2 regions of the Methylomonas sp. BW4-1 genome follow, and region 2 is predicted to be linked to the other one. Evidence: riboswitches for the same ligand, from Rfam matches in the RefSeq annotation. Region 2 holds a riboswitch; the other holds the start of a gene.
What was found. Region 2 has a riboswitch for cyclic di-GMP ahead of ACH5Y9_RS00605 (hypothetical protein). Riboswitches for the same ligand answer to the same signal wherever they lie in the genome.
Positions count from the first base shown of each region.

Region 1: another riboswitch for cyclic di-GMP. It lies ahead of ACH5Y9_RS24825 (hypothetical protein); the one in region 2 lies ahead of ACH5Y9_RS00605 (hypothetical protein).

Region 1 covers NZ_CP184125.1:5,318,804-5,324,845, reverse strand. The annotation lists gene ACH5Y9_RS24840 (hypothetical protein) at 1-1,596, opposite strand, end outside; gene ACH5Y9_RS24835 (hypothetical protein) at 1,596-2,456, opposite strand; gene ACH5Y9_RS24830 (hypothetical protein) at 2,453-3,295, opposite strand; gene ACH5Y9_RS24825 (hypothetical protein) at 3,451-4,239, opposite strand; cyclic di-GMP riboswitch class I at 4,312-4,390, opposite strand; gene ACH5Y9_RS24820 (TonB-dependent siderophore receptor) at 4,469-6,042, opposite strand, start outside.
Region 2 covers NZ_CP184125.1:130,166-136,207, forward strand. The annotation lists gene radA (DNA repair protein RadA) at 1-783, shown strand, start outside; gene ACH5Y9_RS00595 (sulfotransferase) at 825-2,477, shown strand; gene ACH5Y9_RS00600 (hypothetical protein) at 2,673-3,440, opposite strand; gene ACH5Y9_RS00605 (hypothetical protein) at 3,540-4,652, opposite strand; cyclic di-GMP riboswitch class I at 4,752-4,836, opposite strand; gene ACH5Y9_RS00610 (hypothetical protein) at 5,214-5,489, shown strand; gene ACH5Y9_RS00615 (ATP-binding protein) at 5,756-6,042, shown strand, end outside.

The DNA of each region.
Region 1 (6,042 bases), 240 kb from region 2:
TTCACAGCTATCGGGTAAATGATTGAAGTTGGTATCGCCGCTGACCCGGTTTTGAATATCCAGCACGTCCGATTTGCCATTGTTATTGCAATCCGGAAACACGTTCAGGTAATACACATCTTGCTCGCCGTGGTAGGTGGCGGTGTAAGCAATGTGCGCGCCGTTGGCGTCGGAGACTATCTGGGTGTAATCGCCCATTTTGTCGCCTTGCCGTTCTTCGCCGTTCACGATGTTATACGGCAGATGCGTATTGAACACCGGCGTGACCGCCTGATTTTTGCTCCAGGTTACGCCGCCGTCCCAGGAGTAGGCGTAGTAAAGCTGCGAATAGCGGTACGGCGCGCTGCCGCTGCCGTTGCGGGTGTCGTACCACACCGCGTCGAGGCGGGAGTTGGCCGCCACGCCCAGCATCGGGAACCATTGGTAAGCGTTGGCGGCGGGTGGTTCGTCATTCACCCGCACCGGCGCCGACCAGGTAGCGCCGCCGTCACTGCTGCGCACGAAATGAATATCCTGCGGATCGCCGCCGGTTTGCCAGGTATAGGGGGAGACATGCGCCAGCAAGTAAATATTGCCGCGCAACGGCCCGGCCGATTGATCGGCGGCAATTTGCACATCGCCGTCGCCGCCCAGCGGGTTGGGCAACTGCAAGCTCGGCGACAGGAACATCATGCTGTTGCCGCCGATATCAACCTTTTGCGCGGTAAAGGTGGGTGAAGCGGCGGGATCTTTGGCATCAACCGATTTCAGGAAATAGTGCCCGCTACGCACTATGCCCAAGGCACTGACGGACAAAATCGTTTCATCGACGCCGAATAGATAAACCTCGCCTTCCGCGCCGATGGTCAGCCGGCCAAAGCCAAAGTTTGCCACCGGCAATGCCGCATCCGGTTCTTGATAACTGACACCGCCGTCCGTGGATCGGATGAAATATTTGGGGACATAATTTGGATCGGGGTTACTGTCGGCCGGCCGCCGCCAGGTGCTGTACATATACCCGTCGCTGGGACCGCCGGTTTTATCGATGGCCAGCCAGTTCTTGTCGCCTTTAAACTGATACACGGGCTCCGACCAAGTCACCCCGCCGTCGCTGGATTTAAACACCGAAGTGCTATCCGATACCGCCAAAGACTGGTAATAGAAATTGCCTAGGGCATCGACCTCCAACACCGGATCGGTGCGAGTTTGCAGCGGTAAGGCCGGCAGCATGCCGGTAGTCCAACTCGCGCCGCCGTCAAAGCTATAGGCATAGCCGCCGTGTTTGACGGCAGTGGGCGGTGAATCGAACTTACGCCAGCCCACGACAATATTGGCGGGATTTAGCGGACTCAAGGCCAGCGTCGGCTCGTTGCCTTTGTCGCTGGCGATGTTTTGCCCCTCCGCATCGACGTTGACTTGATGGCTACGATACTGTCCAAAACTTATTACCGGGGAAGGCCCTGCCTGCGCGGCTGTCGTCAATGTCAAACCGATGCCTAAGCCTGCCGCGATTTTTACCCAGCCGCCGCGGCGGAAATATGCAGGGTGGCGTTCGTCAGGCGCTGGGTAAACGGCAGTCCATGGCCGAATCAATTCTGGATCTTCGGCTGGTTTCATCACGCCATCCTTTTGTCGGAACGGTTATTCAGAAACAGTCCGGCCAAACCGCCGGCAAACAACCAGACAGCAGCCGGCAAAGGCACCGCCGCCGGCGTTTCTCCCGACACCACGGTGGTTTGGAAGCTGAAAGTACCAATGCGCGTATCGCGCAAGCGGGCGTCGCGAGCGCCCAGATGATCGAAGCCCCACCCTAACCCAAGATTGCCGTTGAGGCTTAACGTATTCCCGACTATTGCGGTGGTGACATCAAACAACTCAAAACCGCCCGCATCGAAACCGATGTGATTGGTAATCACCCAGCCGGAACGCCCCGGCGTTGCCGCTTCAAGAGCCGGATCGTATTCCAAGGTCATATCGCCCAACAACACTCTATTGGTCGGCGGATCGACGTCCACCCTAAAACGCATGACACCGCCCAGACCGATACTACCGCTGGCAGTGCCGAACAAATTGCCGGGCTCGAACGCGAAAGTGGTATTTCTGTTCTGCCGCCCGCCCGGATTGACTATCGGACTCAGCCCGTTGACACTAAATTGCAAACCGGTTGCCGGAATTTCATCGGCCACCGTATCGTACAAATCCGGCGTATTGCCGTCCCGCAGCTCAACAAAGGTTTTTGATGCCGCCGAAGCGTCGTAAAACTCTTCCAGATAAATAGAAGGCCGGCAGCAAATCGGAAAGTCCGCGGTGGGCGTGTCCGGATAATCGTTCACGTCAAGGCTGGCGATTAGCACATCGCGGTTTAGGTTAAGGACCAGCGCACCGCCGCTGACTGTCGCAGCGTGGGCTTGGCTGATCGACAATACACCGAAAACGGCTAATAGCCAGGTGGATGATCGATGATTATTGATTTTCATAATGTCACACTCCTTGAAAGATATGGCCTACGGCCTATGCCGATAAAGCCCAAAAAGCCGCTAGCGAATAACCAGACCGCAGCGGGTAGCGGCACCGCCGATACCTGTCCGCAACCGGCATAGGCACCCGTGCCCAAACAGAAACTGCCGACATCGACCAGTTGCGCGCCTTGCAACATGCCGGCGTTTTCCGGCGACATCAGTAAATCGCCGCTCAACTGCCAGTTTCCGGCGTTACTAAAGTTCAGGCTTAGATTGCTTAAGTCGTACACCGCCATCGTGAAATAAATGTTATTGGCTAGGTACCAACCGGTGCGGCCCAAAGTTTGCCGGTTGGCATCGTAAAGCAGCGAAAAATCGCCGTTGACCAAGCCGGCTCCAGTCGGCGGCCAGTTCGGCGCATAAAAACCCTGCACGCCGGTCATGCCCACTTGTGCCCCGGCCACGCCGGCCAGCGTGATGGTATCGATGGCAAAATCGGCTGATGTGGCTTTGACGTAACGCTGACTGGCTTGCGGACTAGGATCGTTACCGATAGCCGTCAACTCGAACACCTGATTGAGTCCGGAAATCTCGGTGGTATTGAGCTGGCTAAGCAAATGGTCGCCGGTGTTGGCCGGATTATGAGCATTGGACGTTGCCGTACTCCAAAACGTCGACAAGTAATAGCCCCCGGCATAAGGTGCCAGCGCATTCCGGTCCAGGTTCATCGTAAACGTACCGCCGGAAGGCGCATTCAATAGCGTGGCTTCAGCGCTTGCTGAGGCCACTCCCAGACCGATGGCTAGCATCGCCCGCACCACCAAAGCGGGATAGCCACAGTTTTTGTTGATCTTCATAAAATCCCTATCAGCGGATGGTCAGAATAAGCCCTCTCCCTGCCTAAATACACAAGCGGCCGTAGTCGACGGCATGCGGGCACGAAGAGGGATTTATTGCCGAAAGTCCGGGCCCGAAGCGAATCTTGGCGACCGCCCCAAGCCCAATTTGCGAGTTAGGCCGCGACCGAGGCTTTTCTACGACTTTTACCCAGCAAGCCCAGCAGCCCGCTGCCGAACATCCAGACCGCCGCCGGTACCGGTACCGCCGATGGCGCCGTGCTGGGCGCCAGGCTAAAAGTACCGACCACGGCATTGGTATTGGCGCCAACCAAACCGGCCCACAATCCGGTCCATTGCAAATCGCCGCTCAGTAGTAATTCGCCATTGCTGCTTAGCGACTCGGAGACGTTGGTCAGCTTCAAGAAATTTTGGTAGCCAAAACCGGTATCGTAGGTTTTGATATTCCAAGTGCTCCCGGTTTTTACCAGGCTAAAGTCGTATGGCGTCAAAATGCCGCTGCCGCCTTGGCTGGTCAACAACCAGGCGCCGCTCAAACCGATTTGGCCAACCGAGGTATTGCCGGCGTCCATCGTCGTGGCTTGTTCGGTACGGCCATAGGGACCGGCAGCCGGATAGCTGTTGGTCGTGGTGTTGGCGTTAACCGCAAACGACATCGCTGTGCTGGCGGTTGCCGATAGCGTCGTTCCGCCGGTGGTTGCACCGGTGATACCCAGTAAATTGTCGCTGGCACCCCAATGTTTCGCGACAATCCAGCCATTCGGATAGCCACTGCCGACATTGACCGATGCCGCCGCAAAAGCGGCATTGTTGATGGTAATGGTGGCATCGCCGCTAACTTGTGCAGCGCTGGCTGTAGCAGGCGCCAAAACGGCGGTCAATGCGCTGAAGGCGAGCAGGCCGGCGCTTACCCATTGAGTGCGGTTGTAGTGCAAGATTGTCATTTTTTATTCCTTAATAAATTACGGTTAAAGTTAATCTGCAAATCGCCAACCCGAATTTAGGGTCTTTAACTGGCAGGTAACCCGGCTGTCTTAATCTCCAAGACCCGTGGCTTTCCGGCTCCGTCTCGCGGCGGATGTGGCATGTTTGTCGCGATCCTTACGACATCACTCTAAATCCCTGAGTGAGGTGCTCCTGAAAAACTCCTGTGGCAAATAGTTAACGACGGCATCAGTACTTGATTGAAAAACTTAGAAACCCGGCGCGGCCGGCTGCCGGCGCTACCCGGCCTTCGAAATAGCCGTAGGGCTGAAAATAATCCTCATCGCTGAGATTTTTGACCGTGGCCGCCCATTGGAAACGCCCGGTTTCGTAAGCCAACGCCGCGTCGAAGCTGTGGTAGCCGGCGGTTTTAAAGCGATTGTTATTGGATAAATAAGCGCCGGCGCGGGCGTACACGCCGAAACCCAAGCTAAAACCTTGCAACTCATCCTGCTGAAAACGGTAATGCGCCCAGAGCCGCCCGGCATCTTCCGGGACTTGAGCCAAGCGATTGCCGGCAGCCACCCCGGCTTTATCGTCCATGAAGCGGGCGTCGGTATGCGCATAGTTTGCCAGCACGCTGAAGCCCTCGACCGGTTGCCAGAGCAAATCCATTTCGATACCGCGCGAGCGTTGCTTCCCTGCGGCGACCGAACGCCGCAGGAAATCGCTGCTGTCGGTGACCGCGACCTGGCTACGCTCAATTTGGTAGAGCGCCAGTTGGCCGCTGAATTGATTCGCAAAATTGAATTTCAAACCGGTTTCCAGATGATTGGACAATTCCGGCGCCGGCGTATCGACGAAATTGACAAACGGTTGGCCGCGCATGCCTTCGCTATAGGAAATAAACCAGGAAACCTCCTCGTTTAGGTCGATCACGCCGCCGAGGCGCGGCAACCATTTCAGCGTATCCGTGGTGACATTTACCCCGGTTTGCGCGTTATTAAAATCGATACCCACCTTGCCCAGCCTAAGCCCGGACAGCCAATGCAATCGCCGGTACAGCGTGCTTTGCCACTGCAGGTAAGCGCCGTAAGTGAGGTTTTCGATGAACTGATTTTCCCGGCCCGGACCGGGTACGGCATAAGGGGAGTCAAATAGCGGTGCCCGCAGATCGACCGTACCTACGCCGAATCCTAAGGCGCCGAAATCGCCCTCGATAAAGCCGGCATCTTGCAAACGGCTGTAATCCGCGCCCAGTAACAAATTATTTTCGCTGGGACCCAGCTTAAATTTGCCCTGCAAATTGCCCAATACGCTGCGTTCATGCTGTTGTTGAAACAATTCGGCGTTCACTAATGCCCAGTGCGATGCCGGCAACAAGGGTCGGTCCGCGACCAGGCCATCGCTGCCGAACAGGGTCTGAATTTTCTCGTCGAATTTAGCCTGCGCATAGCGCGCCTTCAGGTTTAAGCGCCAGCTCCCGGTGAGCTGCCGGTCCAGCGTAGCCCATACCGCATCGGCATCTGAATGGCTATCGGGCAGATTGGCCGGCCCCGGGAACAGATCGGGCCGGGTAGCAAAATCACCAGCGATGCTGCCGGTGGCGGGCAAGCCCTGGTACTCCGGTTGCTGCCAACGCGACAGTTTGGCTTGGATCGTCAAACGGGTTTGGTCGTTATCGGTCAGCGTCAGGGCCGGGTTAAGGTTAAAACGCTGCGTTTCGATTATGTCGATGTCGTGTCTGGCGTTGGTATATTCACCGGTCATGCGCAACAAAATATTGGCGTTTAGGGGTTGATTGACATCGAAAAACGGCTGAT
Region 2 (6,042 bases):
GCGAGCTATCTGACGCAATACGCTAAGCGCACCGGCGTGTCGTTTTTCATGGTTGGTCATGTCACCAAAGATCAATCGCTGGCCGGGCCTATGACCTTGAGCCACATCGTCGATGCGCAAGTGGTGTTGTCGTCCACCGACGATTCGCGGTTTAGAGTATTGCGGGCCGACAAAAACCGCTTCGGCAGCGTCGGCGAGTTGGGTTTTTTTGCGATGGAAAGCAGCGGCTTGAAGGAAGTGAAAAACCCGTCGGCGATGTTTTTATCCCGCGCCGAAAAGCCCTCGCCGGGCAGCGTGGTGACGGTGCTGTGGGAAGGTACCCGGCCCTTGCTGGTGGAGATTCAGGCCCTGGTCACCGAAAGTCAGTACGGCAATCCGCGTCGGCTGGCGGTGGGTTTGGATCAAAACCGGCTAGCCATGTTGCTGGCAGTGTTGTCGCGCCACGGCGGGGTTTTTACCGGCAACGACGAGATTTACGCCAACGTAGTCGGCGGCATCAAGGTGTCAGAAACCAGTACCGACCTGGCGATCTTGGTCGGTGTGGTCTCCAGTCTGCGGGACCGGATTATTCCTTACGACACGGTGTTCTTCGGCGAGGTGGGTTTAAACGGTGAAATTCGCCCGGTCGCCAACGGTCACGCTCGGCTCAACGAGGCGGCCAAGCACGGTTTCAAAAAGGCGATTATTCCTAAGAGCAACAAACCCAAGGACCCGGTGAAGAACTTGCAAATCCATGCAGTTAGTAACATTCAAGAAGCGCTGGCCGTGCTGGCGGATTTATAATTGCTGCCCATAATCAATGCCAAACTTCGTCAGGGAACGATATGAAAAATACAGCAACCGTCAACGCTAAATTTGGCCGTAACGATCCGTGCCCATGTGGCAGTGGTAAAAAATACAAAGCCTGTTGTTTAAAGCAAGCCGAATCGGCGGCGAGGCCGCTTAAACCCAGTGTGGACGCCGCCTTAAAGCAAGCCTGGCAAGCCGTGGCCCGGCGCGATATGGCGGGTACGTTGCATGGGTTTCGGCAAGTGTTAGCGATCCAACCCAATCATGCGCAAGCACTGGCCGGATTGGGACAGGCTTTGTGTTGGCAGCAGCAGCGCAGGGAAGGCTTGGCCTATCTACAGCAGGCCGCCCAGCAATTGGAAATTGACGCTCAGCAAACCCGCAATATCCGTTTTATGCTGGAACTGGCCGAGCAATTACATCACTGGGGTGACTTGGATACGGCGCTGAAACTGACCGAGTTGGCGGTCAAACTGGAACCTGAGAACCCTGCCGCGCTGAATAATCGCGCCCTGTATTTGACGCGGGTGAATCGATTCGAAGACGCTTTGCCTTTTGCCAGCAAGGTTTGCGAATTACGTCCGGATGATCCGGCCTGCAATAATATGCTGGCGGTGCTGGAAGCGCATTTAAACCGTTTGCCGGCAGCCAAGCAGCGCTTTCAGGCTGTGATAGCCGCCAATCGCAATATGCAGCAGACCGCACGCGCCTGGCAGGAGTTGGTTGGCGTGCTGGATAAATTGGAAGAATACGATGCATCGTTTGCGGCTTGCCAGCAAGCTAAGGCTTTGTATAAGCAATTACCTGAACTCAGCTCGCTTGACGCCGGACAGGTATTTCGTGCGATTCAACGTAACAAGCAAGGCTTTGATCAGGCGTTACTGCATCGATGGGCTCTCAGCGACTTTGCCGATAACTTGCCGGTGCCGACGTTTCTGCTGGGCTTTTTGCGTTCCGGTACCACGCTGACCGAGCAAGTGTTGGCGGCGCACCCCGAGGTGTTTACCTCCGATGAAAATGATTTGATTCATGGTTTGATTCAAGAACTGCAAAGGTTGAGCGGTGTGCGAGAAGACATCCCGGCCGCCCTCCGCCAGCTTGGTCTGGATGATGTCCGAAAGTTGCGCGCTTACTATTGGCGGCGGGTTAGCGAAGAATATGGCGCGGGTGCCTTGAATAAATGTTTTATCGATAAAGTAGCGCTGAACAGTATCGATATTGGCCTGATCAGCAGCCTATTTCCGGAGGCCAGGATTATCTTTGCGCTACGCGATCCGCGCGATGTGTGTTTGAGTTGCTTCCAGCAGGCGTTTAAGCCGTCTAGCGTGACAGTCAATCTACTGAGCTGGGAAGGTGTGGCCAAGCAATATGCGGCCGTAATGGATCTGTGGTTTTACATTAAACCGATGATGCAGCCGCGTTATATGGAATTGCGTTACGAGGACACGGTCAACGATTTCGAAAACAGTTTTCGCCGGGTGTTTACCTTATTGGATTTGGAATGGGTGGCCGAAGTTAGCGCGTTTCATGAGAAGGCTAAGGGCCGTTACATTGCCACGCCGAGTTTTGCCACTGTCGCTCAGCCGATTTATTCGCGCTCGGTGGCGCGTTGGCAGCACTATGAAAAGTTTTACGAACCCGTATTACCGATTTTAGCGTCGTATATCGATGCGTTCGGTTACGAATGAAGCGAATGGGCAGGGTTGTTCAAGCTTTTTGATCAAGTAGACTACGATCAAACGGATGTAAAAATGGAGCTTCCGTGCCCCCGTTCATCCTTGACCGAAACCGATCCAATTTCTTGCTGATTAACCCGGCCCTTGATCACACTGGTAATTAAGGGCGCCGGGTTAAAAATCAGCTTTAAGTGACATAGATACGTCTCAGACGTTTTCTGTGGTTTTGCGTTTGCCGAAACCGACTAAGCCGGCCATCGCGCTACCGAACAGCCAAACTGCACCCGGCACGGGTACCGGTGATGCGGCGGCGGAGATGGTAGCGGTATAGGCCAGATTGGCGCCGCCTACCGTGCCGTCGTAACCACCCAAAATCAGTGTGTAAGTACCGGCAGTCAGGAAACGGGTCAGCGTCGCGCTGGCGGTGGTGCCTTGAGTGGCTGCGAAGGCCCAGGCGTTTGCGTCAACCAAAGCCAGCGTTGTGCCAAGTGGGCTGGCAGCCATGGGATTCAGAGCACCGTTGTTCAGGTATTCTTGATGACGACTGCTGCTACCCGCGGTATCCCAGCCGCTCCACAAACCAAAAGCCGGGCGCAGATTGGAGCCGTCCGACGATACGGTGATGGTCACTTCCGCATCGGCATGCAGTTCAAACAAACCGTAATCGGCGGTATGCCCCCAGTTTGTCGCGCCGTCTTTATAAGCTTTGGCGCCCATGCCTATGCCGTGGCCGCTGGCGGTTTGCGAGTTGGCAACGCCGCCGTCATTGTGGATCATCGCTACCCAGGTGGCGGGCAAATTGCCAATATAGCCTGGATCGCCGGCCGACCATGGGCCTGCGGCAGAACCGTCCGGTAAGGGATCTCCGGAAGCTAAATTGTAGGTTACGTGAGCGCTAGCCATGCCGCTGATCGACATTAACGCGCCCATGGCGCCGGCTAATGCTAGTTTCTTAAAGGTTAAGTTTGCAGTCATTTTGGATCTCTATCGAATTAAATATATGAGTTAAAGCCTGTTGTTAAACAGCGCTTGGTGAGGGGATTGCCGTTGTTTGGCGGCAACCCCGCTGGGTAATTAAGCCGCTAGTGCTTGTTTGCGGCGGCCGAAACCGATCAAGCCGGCCATCGCGCTGCCGAACAGCCAGACTGCGCCTGGAACAGGCACTGCCGAAGTGGTAACCAGTACGTCGTAGGTTACGCCATCGAGCGCGCCGCCACCGTGCGCGCCGACCACCAAGGTATAAAAGCCATTGGTGTGCAGCCCGGGTGTGCCTGTGGCATTCCACTCGGCTTGGTCGAACACAAACGAGTAGAACAAGGTGTCGGAAGTGCTGCTCATGCTGGCTGTCCAGATAGCTTCGCCCAAGCTTGAGCCTTGCAGGCCCGTTTCGCCGATTGTGGCAGCCGCGTTACGGTCAGATGTGGAACTGCTGTCCACATTGCGATACAGGGCCACGTCCAATAAGCCGTTAAATTGGCTGTAATCGGCGTCGTTTTTCACGGTAATGGTGGTTTTGATATTGCCCGCGCTGGCGCAGTTAGCGCTTGCCGTGTTTGCGCCGCAGCTAATATGAATCAAGCCGTAGTCCAGTCCCAGGCCGGTTGATGCCGAATTGCCTGCTACCGCTAAGTAAGGATGGTCGCCATTAGCTGGCAGATCGGCCATGATGGTGCCCCAGGTGGCGGCGTTGGTGCCGCCGTTTTTGTCCGAGTAAGCTTTCCACAAGCTACCGATAGTGTTGGTGCCGAAGCTAGGGTTTGAGCTAATAAGGTTTGCTGTCAGTGCGCCATCGTTGTCTGTAGCGCTGGAGCCGGTATGTAATTCGCGTTTGGTGAAACCTGTAGCTGTTGTATGCTGACCTGAATACCACATATAGGGCAGATTGCCTGCTACTTCTGTGGCTGTCTCAGCCGCGGTACCTGTGCCCGGAATTAAGGTGTTCGCGTTTAAGTCGCCGACTGTATAAACGTTGGTACCGTTAGCGACTCTATTGGTGCCGTTGGAGTTTGCAGATACACCGTCTGTGCCGTTGATGCTGTTGGCGATGCCGAAGCCGATAGCGGAGTTACCGGAGGCTACTGTGCCCGCGCCGGTCAGGTTGTAGTAAGAGTGCGCGAACGCTTGGCTGGAAACAGCCGACAGGCCAGTTGTCAAAATAGCTGCTATAGCCGTTTTATGAAAGATCATGATCGTCCTCTTTGTTATTGGAATTAAAGGTAACAGCGAAACTGACAAAACTTGACCAACAGCAGCGAGCCAAACTTTGCCCTCGCCCATGGCGCGCATGGGGGCAATCCGGCCTTCTTTAAATCGTTTTTTAAGAACCGTGATTTTCCGGCCCCGCCTCACGACGGGTGTGGCAAAGCTTGCTTTCAGAGATTTGCTCATTCCGCCAGCGGCAGACATGGCAGGGATAGAGACCTACTAACCGCTTTTCGGAAAGCAAACCACGAAGCAAGTACACTAGTTACAGCGAATAGCGGGCCAACTTAATAAAATATATAAATATCATTGTATTGCTGCTTATTTTGCCTGGGATGGCATGAGTGAGCTGCGGGCGAAATTCAGCGAAATAGCGCATGCGCTTATTTTAAATAACACAGTTCAATTGCTGAAAGATAATCCCCGCTTGGTAGTGAAGTTTGATTTGAGGGATTTGATCAGGAATTTCTTTATTTTCTAGTCGTTTATTGTTAGGTTGTTGCGCCGCTCATTGGGTTGGCACGAGATTTTTCAGTGGAGAGATGTATGCAAAAAACCGATAAAACCCCGCTGTGGGTGTTCCTGGCCCTGTCCAGTATAGAAACCCGTAAAGGTGCGTTACTGTTGATCTGGAGTAGTATTGTTTTTACTCTTTACTGTGTGCCTTGGCCGCTCTATTTCGATGGCAATGGCTGGGTTGCCAAATTATTTTTGATCGACGATTGGGAATGGTTTGCGATGATGCTGCCTATGACGTTTTGGTACTGGCTGAGCATGAGATGGGTGGATAAAAACGGCGGCTGGCGTTTGGCTGGTGCGTGATATGCCGCACTATTTTTTGGGACATGATTCGTCAGGCCGCGGCGCTTGCTCCGAAAGGATTAGTTAGTAGATTATCTTTCGATCTTGTAAGCGGCTAGCTTAATTCCGTATTTGCTCTTGCGCTTAGCGGTTGGAGTGAAGCTTGCTATCAAAAATCGATTGAATACTTAGGTGGCCGCCATCCAGGTTTGGTCGGCTTTCCACCTTCTCAAGCAAGCGGCGGTCGTATATCGCTGCGATGCTTTCTTCAATTTAGTGTTGTTTCTATGCTTTCACACATTCTGCCCAAAGCCGAAATATCCATTCGCGAAAACCTGCGTTGGTTATACATTCTTAGAAATTTGATGCTGTTTGCCGTTACGGTGGCGGTGTTTATTGCGGTGAACGGTCTGGGTATTAATTTGCCGCAAAACCAGCTTTGGCTGGCGATTTTTGCGATTTCCATACTTAATCTTTACACCTGGCTACGGCTGAGGACGCCGGAAGAAGTTACCGAGCACGAGATTTTTTCGCAAATATGCATGGATGTGCTCGCACTGGCCTACTTACTTTA